DNA from 2 places in the Clostridium neonatale genome. Region 1 is predicted to be linked to the other one. Evidence: a T-box and tRNA genes for the amino acid it is inferred to sense, from the RefSeq annotation. Region 1 holds a T-box; the other holds one or more tRNA genes.
The links. The T-box of region 1 lies ahead of tyrS (tyrosine--tRNA ligase). A T-box ahead of a tRNA ligase gene usually reads a tRNA of that ligase, here a tRNA-Tyr.
Positions count from the first base shown of each region.

Region 1 (4,433 bases):
ATGGAATAATACAATTAGATGGAATGAAAAGGATAATTGTATTAAATGAAGAGAAATTAAAATTGATGTAATAATTAAATTGCTTTTATTTTCAATAGCCCTAGATTAAATATAGTATATGATTAAATTATTTATTGATAATTTGAAGTGTATTAGATGTTTATAGATATTTGTAATTTATAAACATCTGTAATAATATAATAATTGTATAGTATATTATTATAAGAAGGGAGGATGAAAATGAGTTGGTATTTAAATGTACTTAAAAATTATGTGAATTTTAATGGAAGAGCTAGAAGAAAAGAATATTGGATGTTTGTATTATTTAATGTTATTTTCGCAATCATATTGAATGTTATTGACTATTTACTTGGAACATCTCCAATAATTTCTTTAATTTACAGCTTAGGAGTACTTATTCCTGGTATAGCAGTTTGCGTTAGGAGACTACATGACATTGGAAAAAGTGGATGGTGGTATTTTATAAGTTTTATTCCGATTATAGGTGGTATATGGTTGCTTATATTACTTTGCAGGGATAGCCAATTAGAAAAGAATATTTATGGATTAAATCCTAAAGAAATCTTATAAATAAAGAAGCAGTAATAGTAGTTATATGCTCCTTTTTTGGTAGACATGTAAAACAATAAAAATGTCTATATAGAGGAGAAGTTAATATTGAGCTATTACTGCTTTTTATTATATTTTAGTAACAAATGTTACATACAAAAACAAGTTAAAAAGATATAATAATTTTAACAAAAATTTAATTATAAGAAGTTTTTATTACATATAAGTATGAAAATCGTAGATATTAATTAGAATAATTTTTATACTAGATTTTAATTTAGGAGGAATACATATGAGCGCTTTTTTAGGAAAAATCCATTATTGGTTATTTAATAAAATATTATGGTTTGAAAATCTAGAGGATGAGATAGTGAACCTTGCAAAAGATGAAGGTTTAAATATAGAAAAGTTGAAAATGCATGCCGAAGAAAGATATGGTGAGAAATTACCACATAAATCACTTGAAGAATTAATAGATCACAGCAATATACATGGATGGTTACAAAATAAGATTCATAATGCAGAAGGAAGAATGGCTTTTTATACTAAAACAATTTTAGAAAATGATAATCTATCTTTGACTAAAATTGAAAATATATATAAAGAACAAGGTATAAAAGCAGCTGATGAAGTTAAAAATGAAGAGCAAGATATAAAAAATGCACAAGATATATTTACAGAAGTTAATAATTATATTTTAGATGGTATGCCATGTGATAGAGTTAATGAATTTATAGAGCTTAGTGACGAAAAGGTAACATGGAAAAGAAGAGTATGTGTCCATAAAGAAACATGGGAAAAAGAAGAAGTAGACGTTAGTATATTCTATAGTTTAAGAAACTTATGGATTGAAGAATTCGTGAAGAATTTAAATAATAACTTTAGATATATATTTAGTGAGGATGAAACTTTTTCTATAGAAAGAATATAAGTAAGTATTGACTTTTTAGAAAAATAATAGTAGTATTAAAATAATTTAATATGGCATAACGAAAACTTATAGTACAAAATCTATATTTTGGAGTATAAGATATGAAAAGCTATGATAAGAATAAGTAGTAATATATAATCCAAACAGAAAGTAACCGGTTGATGAGAGGTGCATGGTAGTTTATTATGAATACATCTTTGAGCTTCACACCAAACGATTTTTTATCTAGTAGGCTGTGACGTAACCTGCACACGTTATAGTGCTAGAGTATAACCCATGTAAAGCAATGGAGTACTCGAAGAGGTAGACAATGTGAGTTGTCTATAAACTAAGGTGGTAGCACGAGATATTCTCTCGTCCTTTTGATATTCAAGAGGACGGGAGTTTTTTATTTTCTCAGAATTTATAGTGAATCTGAAACTGTTAAAATAGTACTATTTAAGGATATAATAGATTTTAATAATTTTTTTTAATAGCTGTAAATTTTACATTATCACTTTAAGAAGAGAACTTATGCAAGCATTTCATGAATCTTATAGAACTTGCTTATATTAAAAAATATAATATAAGGAGAGTTTTGAAATGAACAAAACAATTGATGAACAATTAAGGATTATAATGAAGGGAGTAGATACTATTGTAAGTGAAGAAAGCTTAAGAAAAAAATTAGAAAAATGCGAAAAAGAAAATAAAAAGCTTACAATAAAACTTGGCCTTGATCCAAGTGCACCAGATATACATTTAGGCCATGCAGTTGTATTACGTAAAATTAAACAAATGCAGGATTTGGGGCATAAGGCAGTAATTATAATTGGAGATTTTACAGGAAAGATAGGAGATCCAACAGGAAAAGCTAAAGGAAGAAAAGCGTTAACAGATGAACAAGTAAAAGCTAATGCAGAAACTTATAAAGAGCAAATATTTAAAGTTTTAGACAAAGATAAGACTGAGATTAGATTTAATAGTGAATGGCTTTCAAAATTAGCCTTTGATGATGTATTAAATCTTGCAGCGACAACTACTGTAGCGCGTATGATGGAAAGAGATGATTTTCAAAAAAGATTTAAGAATAATGTGCCAATAGGGATTCATGAATTCTTTTACCCATTGATGCAAGCCTACGATTCAGTAGCATTAGAGGCAGATATAGAGCTCGGTGGAACTGATCAGACTTTTAATATCTTAATTGGAAGAACACTTCAAAAGGCAAAAGGACAGGAAGAGCAAGTGGCAATGTTTATGCCTATTCTTGAAGGATTAGATGGAATAGAAAAAATGAGTAAGAGCCTTGGAAATTATATCGGAGTTAGTGAACCAGCAAATGTAATGTTTAAAAAGGTTATGGAAATACCAGATAATCTTATAATTAAATACTTTGAACTTGCAACTGATGAACATCCAGATATTGTAGATAAAATAAAGGAGCAATTGAAGAATGGAAAAAACCCAAGAGATGTTAAATTTGAGTTAGCTAAAATTATAACAGGACTATATCACTCAGATGAAGAAGTAAAAGAGTCAATTAAATTTTATGATGCAGCATTTAGTAAAAAATCAATTCCAGAAAATATTCCAGAAATAAAAATGAATGATAGCATAAAACATTTAGAAGATATTATACAATTGCTTATTGATGATAATTTTATTCAAAGTAAAAGTGAAATAAGAAGGCTTATAAGTCAAGGTGGAGTCCAAATAAATGGTGAAAAAATAAATGAAATCAGTGCAATATTAAACAATGGTGATGTTATTAAAATTGGAAAGAAAAAGTTCGTTAAGATAGTTCTATAGGCTGAAAGTAATTTTGGAGTTGCTATGTAGGCCATTAATAGTATATAAAAAATTAAATAAATAAGGATACAGTATTTTAGGCTGTATCCTTAAATTTTTAGATAAAAACTATTTTATAGGCAGAAATTTAGATCTTATACATCGACTAGTGTTTTGGATTAGCTTTCTGATTTCTCTAGAAGAAGATCTATCATTATGTTCTTCATTATTTTTATCTGATAATAATAAAGATCCTATATGCTTAAAAGAATCAGATGACTTTGAATCATTATTATTGTTTATAGTATACTGATCGAATGAAGATAAATTAGATGTCATATAATTCTTATCATTAAAAATAAATGTTTGAAAACATATAAATATACCTATAAAAATTATAAGTGGTATTGATAGCTTCAATAATAATTTAATCAAAATCAACTCCTTTTCTATTATCATACAAAGTATTGAAAATATTACATATTTAATTATCGATATTTTGTTAAATACTTTATATATTTTTACTGTTATTCTAAATTAAGTTTATTTTTCAATATATATCTAGTGATTAAGAAGAATATAGTAAACCAAAGAGCATTTATAAAGGCAGCTCCTAAGCCTATAAGATGTACAAGTGCTGTCATATTAGATTGGAACACTAAACTCATATATTCACTAAAACTATTAGGAATTAAAAGCATAATTGATGAGAAAATTGTATTCATAATTATATTTAAAACTATGAAGGCACCAAATGATCCAAGAATCTTCATTTTAGGCAATAAGTGTCCGATTGAAATTGAAGTATATATTAAAGTGATATTTAAAGCAAGTTGTAGTAAACCAGCTACTAAGAATTCTATACCTACAAGTATAAGCGATCCACCAAATTCAGAGTAAGCTTTAGAAAATGCTTCAGGTATTATTGAAAAGAAGTTACTAAATGCTTCTCTGTTATACATCATGATTATTATTGATAATATAGCAACAAAAATACTAACTAAACTCCAAATTATAGCAGAAATAAGTTTTGAAGATATATTTGAAGTTGTAGAAACAGGAAGTGTATTCATTAAATAACCTTCATCACCAAGTAAGTTTTTATAAAAACGCTGTATTATTATAAATATTGTTACTATAAATACGGCTGCCATTGTAGCAC
Region 1 covers NZ_UICR01000001.1:1,325,881-1,330,313, forward strand. Annotated here, with positions in the region: gene CNEONATNEC86_RS05960 (Crp/Fnr family transcriptional regulator) at 1-71, shown strand, start outside; gene CNEONATNEC86_RS05965 (DUF805 domain-containing protein) at 241-591, shown strand; gene CNEONATNEC86_RS05970 (hypothetical protein) at 863-1,501, shown strand; T-box leader at 1,604-1,866, shown strand; gene tyrS (tyrosine--tRNA ligase) at 2,084-3,292, shown strand; gene CNEONATNEC86_RS05980 (hypothetical protein) at 3,401-3,706, opposite strand; gene CNEONATNEC86_RS05985 (ABC transporter permease) at 3,799-4,433, opposite strand, start outside.

Region 2 (4,433 bases), 750 kb from region 1:
TTGTTGGATCTTTTCCTGAGAATGCTCCACCACCATGTCTACCATATCCACCATAAGTATCTACTATAATCTTTCTTCCAGTTAATCCAGAGTCACCTTGTGGTCCACCAACAACAAATCTTCCAGTTGGATTTATAAAATATCTTGTTTTATCATCTAATAATTCTTGTGGTACTACTGCTTTAATAACATGTTCTTTAAGATCCTTTTCTATTTGTTCTAATGTAACATGCTCATCATGTTGAGTAGATATTACTATTGTATCTATTCTCTTTGGTTTTTCATCTTCATATTCAACTGTTACTTGTGTCTTACCATCAGGCCTTAAATAGCCTAATGTACCATCTTTCCTTACTTCAGTAAGTCTTCTTGATAATCTATGAGCCATATGAATTGGTAACGGCATATATGCATCAGTTTCATTTGTAGCAAAACCAAACATCATTCCTTGGTCTCCAGCACCTACTGCTTCAACCTCATCTTTCTCACCTTTTCTTGATTCTAAAGCTTCATCAACACCCATAGCAATATCTGCTGATTGTTCATCTATTGTTGTCATAACAGAACAAGTATCGCAATCAAATCCGTATTTAGCTCTATCATATCCAATTTCTCTAACAGTTTCTCTAACTACTTTAGGAATATCAACATAACAATTTGTTGATATCTCTCCCATTACCATAACCATTCCTGTTGTTGTACATGTTTCACATGCTACTCTAGCATTTGGATCTTGTGCTAAAATTGCGTCTAATACGCCATCTGAAATTTGATCACACATTTTATCTGGATGACCTTCTGTAACTGATTCTGATGTAAATAATCTTCTCATATTTTTCTCCTTCCGCTTGTACTCCTTATCTTTAATCATGAAATAATTCGAGTAAAAGTGAAAAATCTCACACTTCTTAATATTTTTTATACTGTCTTAAAAGAAATACCTTTTATATGCAATAAAAAAACTCTTCGATAAGAAGAGCGCGATTACACAATACTTTCTTATCTTGTAGAAAATCTTTCTACAGGAATTGGCACCTTGTAATTAAACAGGTTGCCGGGTTTCACTGGGCCCTATCCCTCCACCTCTCTTGATAAGAGTAACAATATTTTATTTTCGTAATTTATTCTACCACATAATATTTTTATGGTCAATATTATACAATAAACATAATATATCATATAATCTATAATATATTCTATTCATGCATAAATTGATACAACTATTTACTTTTCAACTTTTATTTCAAGATAAAATAAAAAACTCAGAATAATAATTCTGAGTTTTGGTGGAGGAAGATGGATTCGAACCATCGAAGCGAGACGCAACAGATTTACAGTCTGCCCCCTTTGGCCACTCGGGAATTCCTCCTTAATTGGAGCTGGCAATAGGAATCGAACCTACAACCTGCTGATTACAAGTCAGCTGCTCTACCGTTGAGCCATGCCAGCATATTTCTTATTTAATTGTTATAATATAAATATTTGGTTTAAATGGTGGAGGAAGATGGATTCGAACCATCGAAGCGAGACGCAACAGATTTACAGTCTGCCCCCTTTGGCCACTCGGGAATTCCTCCACAATTGGAGCTGGCAATAGGAATCGAACCTACAACCTGCTGATTACAAGTCAGCTGCTCTACCGTTGAGCCATGCCAGCATATTTATATTTTTTAGATGGTGGGCACAACAGGGCTCGAACCTGTGACCCCCTGCTTGTAAGGCAGGTGCTCTCCCAGCTGAGCTATGCGCCCATCTAATGGTGGAGGAAGATGGATTCGAACCATCGAAGCGAGACGCAACAGATTTACAGTCTGCCCCCTTTGGCCACTCGGGAATTCCTCCATTAAGTTTTGTTGGTGTTTTTGTTCACATCAACAATAGTTAGTATATATTCAAAGTACTTATATTTCAACTCTCATATATGCTTATTTAGATAAATTATATCGCTATATATTCTATTTACTCTTTATTTCTTCATTTTAATACACTAAACATATTTATTTTTTAGTATAGAATTAAGTTCTTCAATATCTATAAGCGGACTTAATATTTCTTCTATTTTTTTATATTCGCTTTCAGGCAATCTCCTTTTTAATTTTCTGAACGCTTTTATGATTTCATCTTCACTACATGTATTAAGCTCTTCTTTTACTAACTCTATTTCAAATGTTGATAATGGTGAAAGTATACTATCAAGTTCCTTTGATTGACTATTATCTAGTTCTTCTAACAGAATTACATCATCAACTTTGCACAAAGATCTTGTATCACTAAATACTTCAGTGCTTTGCATTGGATCATCTTTTTTATTATCTATATCTGGATTCCAAAATAATGCTATAGACATGTTCATTATTAAAGTAAGTGTAAATATTATAAATATAATAATTTTTTTCATTTTCTCCTCCTTACATTAGTATTTATTGCCATTTATTTATTTTTATATACTATTTTTTCATTTTCCTAAATATACATATTCTATAAGGAGGGATGCCTTTAATGAATTTAGATAATAACCATAGTTCCAAAAGCTTTTCATACAAGCTATCTCATGAATTAGAAAAATACATTAATTCTAATACAATAATTGTTTGTATTGGCACTGATAAATGCATAGGTGATTGCCTTGGTCCATTAGTTGGTTCAATATTAACTGAAAATTTCTTTCCATTGCCAGTATACGGGACATTATCAGAACCAATCCACGCACTAAATATAGATGAACGTTTAAATAAAATAAAAGAACTTCATCCAACTGCTAATATCATAGGTATAGATGCATGTCTTGGAAATCAAGATGATATAGGTGAAATTCGCATTAGAGACTATGCTATTCATCCTGGAAAAGGAGTAGGAAAAGAGCTTCCCGAAGTAGGTATGGCTTCTGTAATAGGTATTGTAGATTCTAGCGAAAATTCTGATTTATTCTTTTCTAGAAGCATCCGATTATCTTTTATTATGGATATGGCAAAGATTATATCTAGATCATTAATTAATGCTTATAATTTAAATAATGATTTATTTCCTAAGCTTTCGCTAGACATTTGAATTAATACCTAAGCTTTAATTACTTTTTTAATTTTATAAAAAGCATCGAGAGATTTTCAATAAAAAGAAAATCTCTCGATGTTTTATTCTATAAGAACTATTTGTTGTGAATTTACTTCTCTATCTAATCTATCTAAATACCCTAATACTTCTCCTGATCCATTAACAACACATTCTTCTGCCCCTTCTGCAACTGTCACTGCTACACCGGTTTTAAATTGAATAAGCTTATCCAACCCATTAATCAATGAACCTCCACCAGTCATTACAATTCCCTTTTCAATAATGTCTGCTGCTAATTCCGGTGGTGTTCTTTCTAAAACGATCTTTACACAGTCAACTATACTTTGCACTGGCTCTTGTATTGCAAGTCGTATTTCTTCTGTATTAATTTCAACTTCATCTGGTAGACCTGTAACTAAGTTTCTACCTTTCATCATACATGATAAATTTCTGGCATTTTTAAATGCTGAACCAATATTTATTTTTAATTCTTCAGCAGTTTTCTCGCCAATCATTAATTTATATTCACTTCTTACATACTTTATTATAGAGTCATCGAACTTGTCTCCTGCAATTTTAATTGATTCTCTTTCAACAACTCCTCCTAAAGATATAACAGCTATATCACAAGTACCTCCACCAATATCTACCACCATACATCCATTAGGCTTAGTGATATCAATTCCTGCTCCTATAGCAGCAGCAAGAGGTTCTTCTATTATGCGAACAGTTTTAGCACCTGAATTCATAGTTGCATCAATAACTGCTCTTTTTTCTACTTCTGTTGCTTCTGATGGTACACATACGACAACATTTGGTGCTCTTAAATTTCGCTTGCCAGATGCCTTTTTAATAAATTCCTTCAACATTTTTTGAGTAAGATCATAATCAGATATAACACCATCACGTAAAGGTCTTACTGCAACAATGTTTCCCGGGGTTCTACCTATCATTTTTCGTGCTTCGTCACCAATGGCTAATATATTCTTATTATTATTATTAATTGCTACAACTGATGGTTCTTTTAAAACTACACCTTTTCCCTTTGCATAAACTAGAACTGTTGCTGTTCCTAAATCTATAGCAAGATCTGTCCCCGTTCTCCAAAAGCTCATTTTTATTCACTCCTATAATACATATTACTTCCTTACTTTACATAATTCTACTAATTATATATTATAGTCGTTATTCTTCTAAGATTCAATAGCTTTATATTTCATTTTAGTAGCTTCTCCACCTCTAAGATGTCTTTCTGATTTATTTAATTCTAAAATTGAGTGTGTTTCCTCTGCAATTTCAGGATTAATTTTGGGAAGTCTTTCTGTCATATCCTTGTGTATAGTACTTTTACTTACTCCAAATACTTTAGCTGTTTTTCTAAT
Region 2 covers NZ_UICR01000001.1:575,038-579,470, reverse strand. Annotated here, with positions in the region: gene metK (methionine adenosyltransferase) at 1-832, opposite strand, end outside; SAM riboswitch class I at 997-1,098, opposite strand; tRNA gene CNEONATNEC86_RS02800 (tRNA-Tyr) at 1,285-1,369, opposite strand; tRNA gene CNEONATNEC86_RS02795 (tRNA-Thr) at 1,375-1,449, opposite strand; tRNA gene CNEONATNEC86_RS02790 (tRNA-Tyr) at 1,493-1,577, opposite strand; tRNA gene CNEONATNEC86_RS02785 (tRNA-Thr) at 1,583-1,657, opposite strand; tRNA gene CNEONATNEC86_RS02780 (tRNA-Val) at 1,676-1,751, opposite strand; tRNA gene CNEONATNEC86_RS02775 (tRNA-Tyr) at 1,758-1,842, opposite strand; gene CNEONATNEC86_RS02770 (hypothetical protein) at 1,988-2,398, opposite strand; gene yyaC (spore protease YyaC) at 2,500-3,048, shown strand; gene mreB (rod shape-determining protein MreB) at 3,132-4,166, opposite strand; gene spoIIID (sporulation transcriptional regulator SpoIIID) at 4,245-4,433, opposite strand, start outside.
Region 2: it encodes a tRNA-Tyr, which carries the amino acid that the T-box ahead of tyrS (tyrosine--tRNA ligase) is inferred to sense. The anticodon was not compared.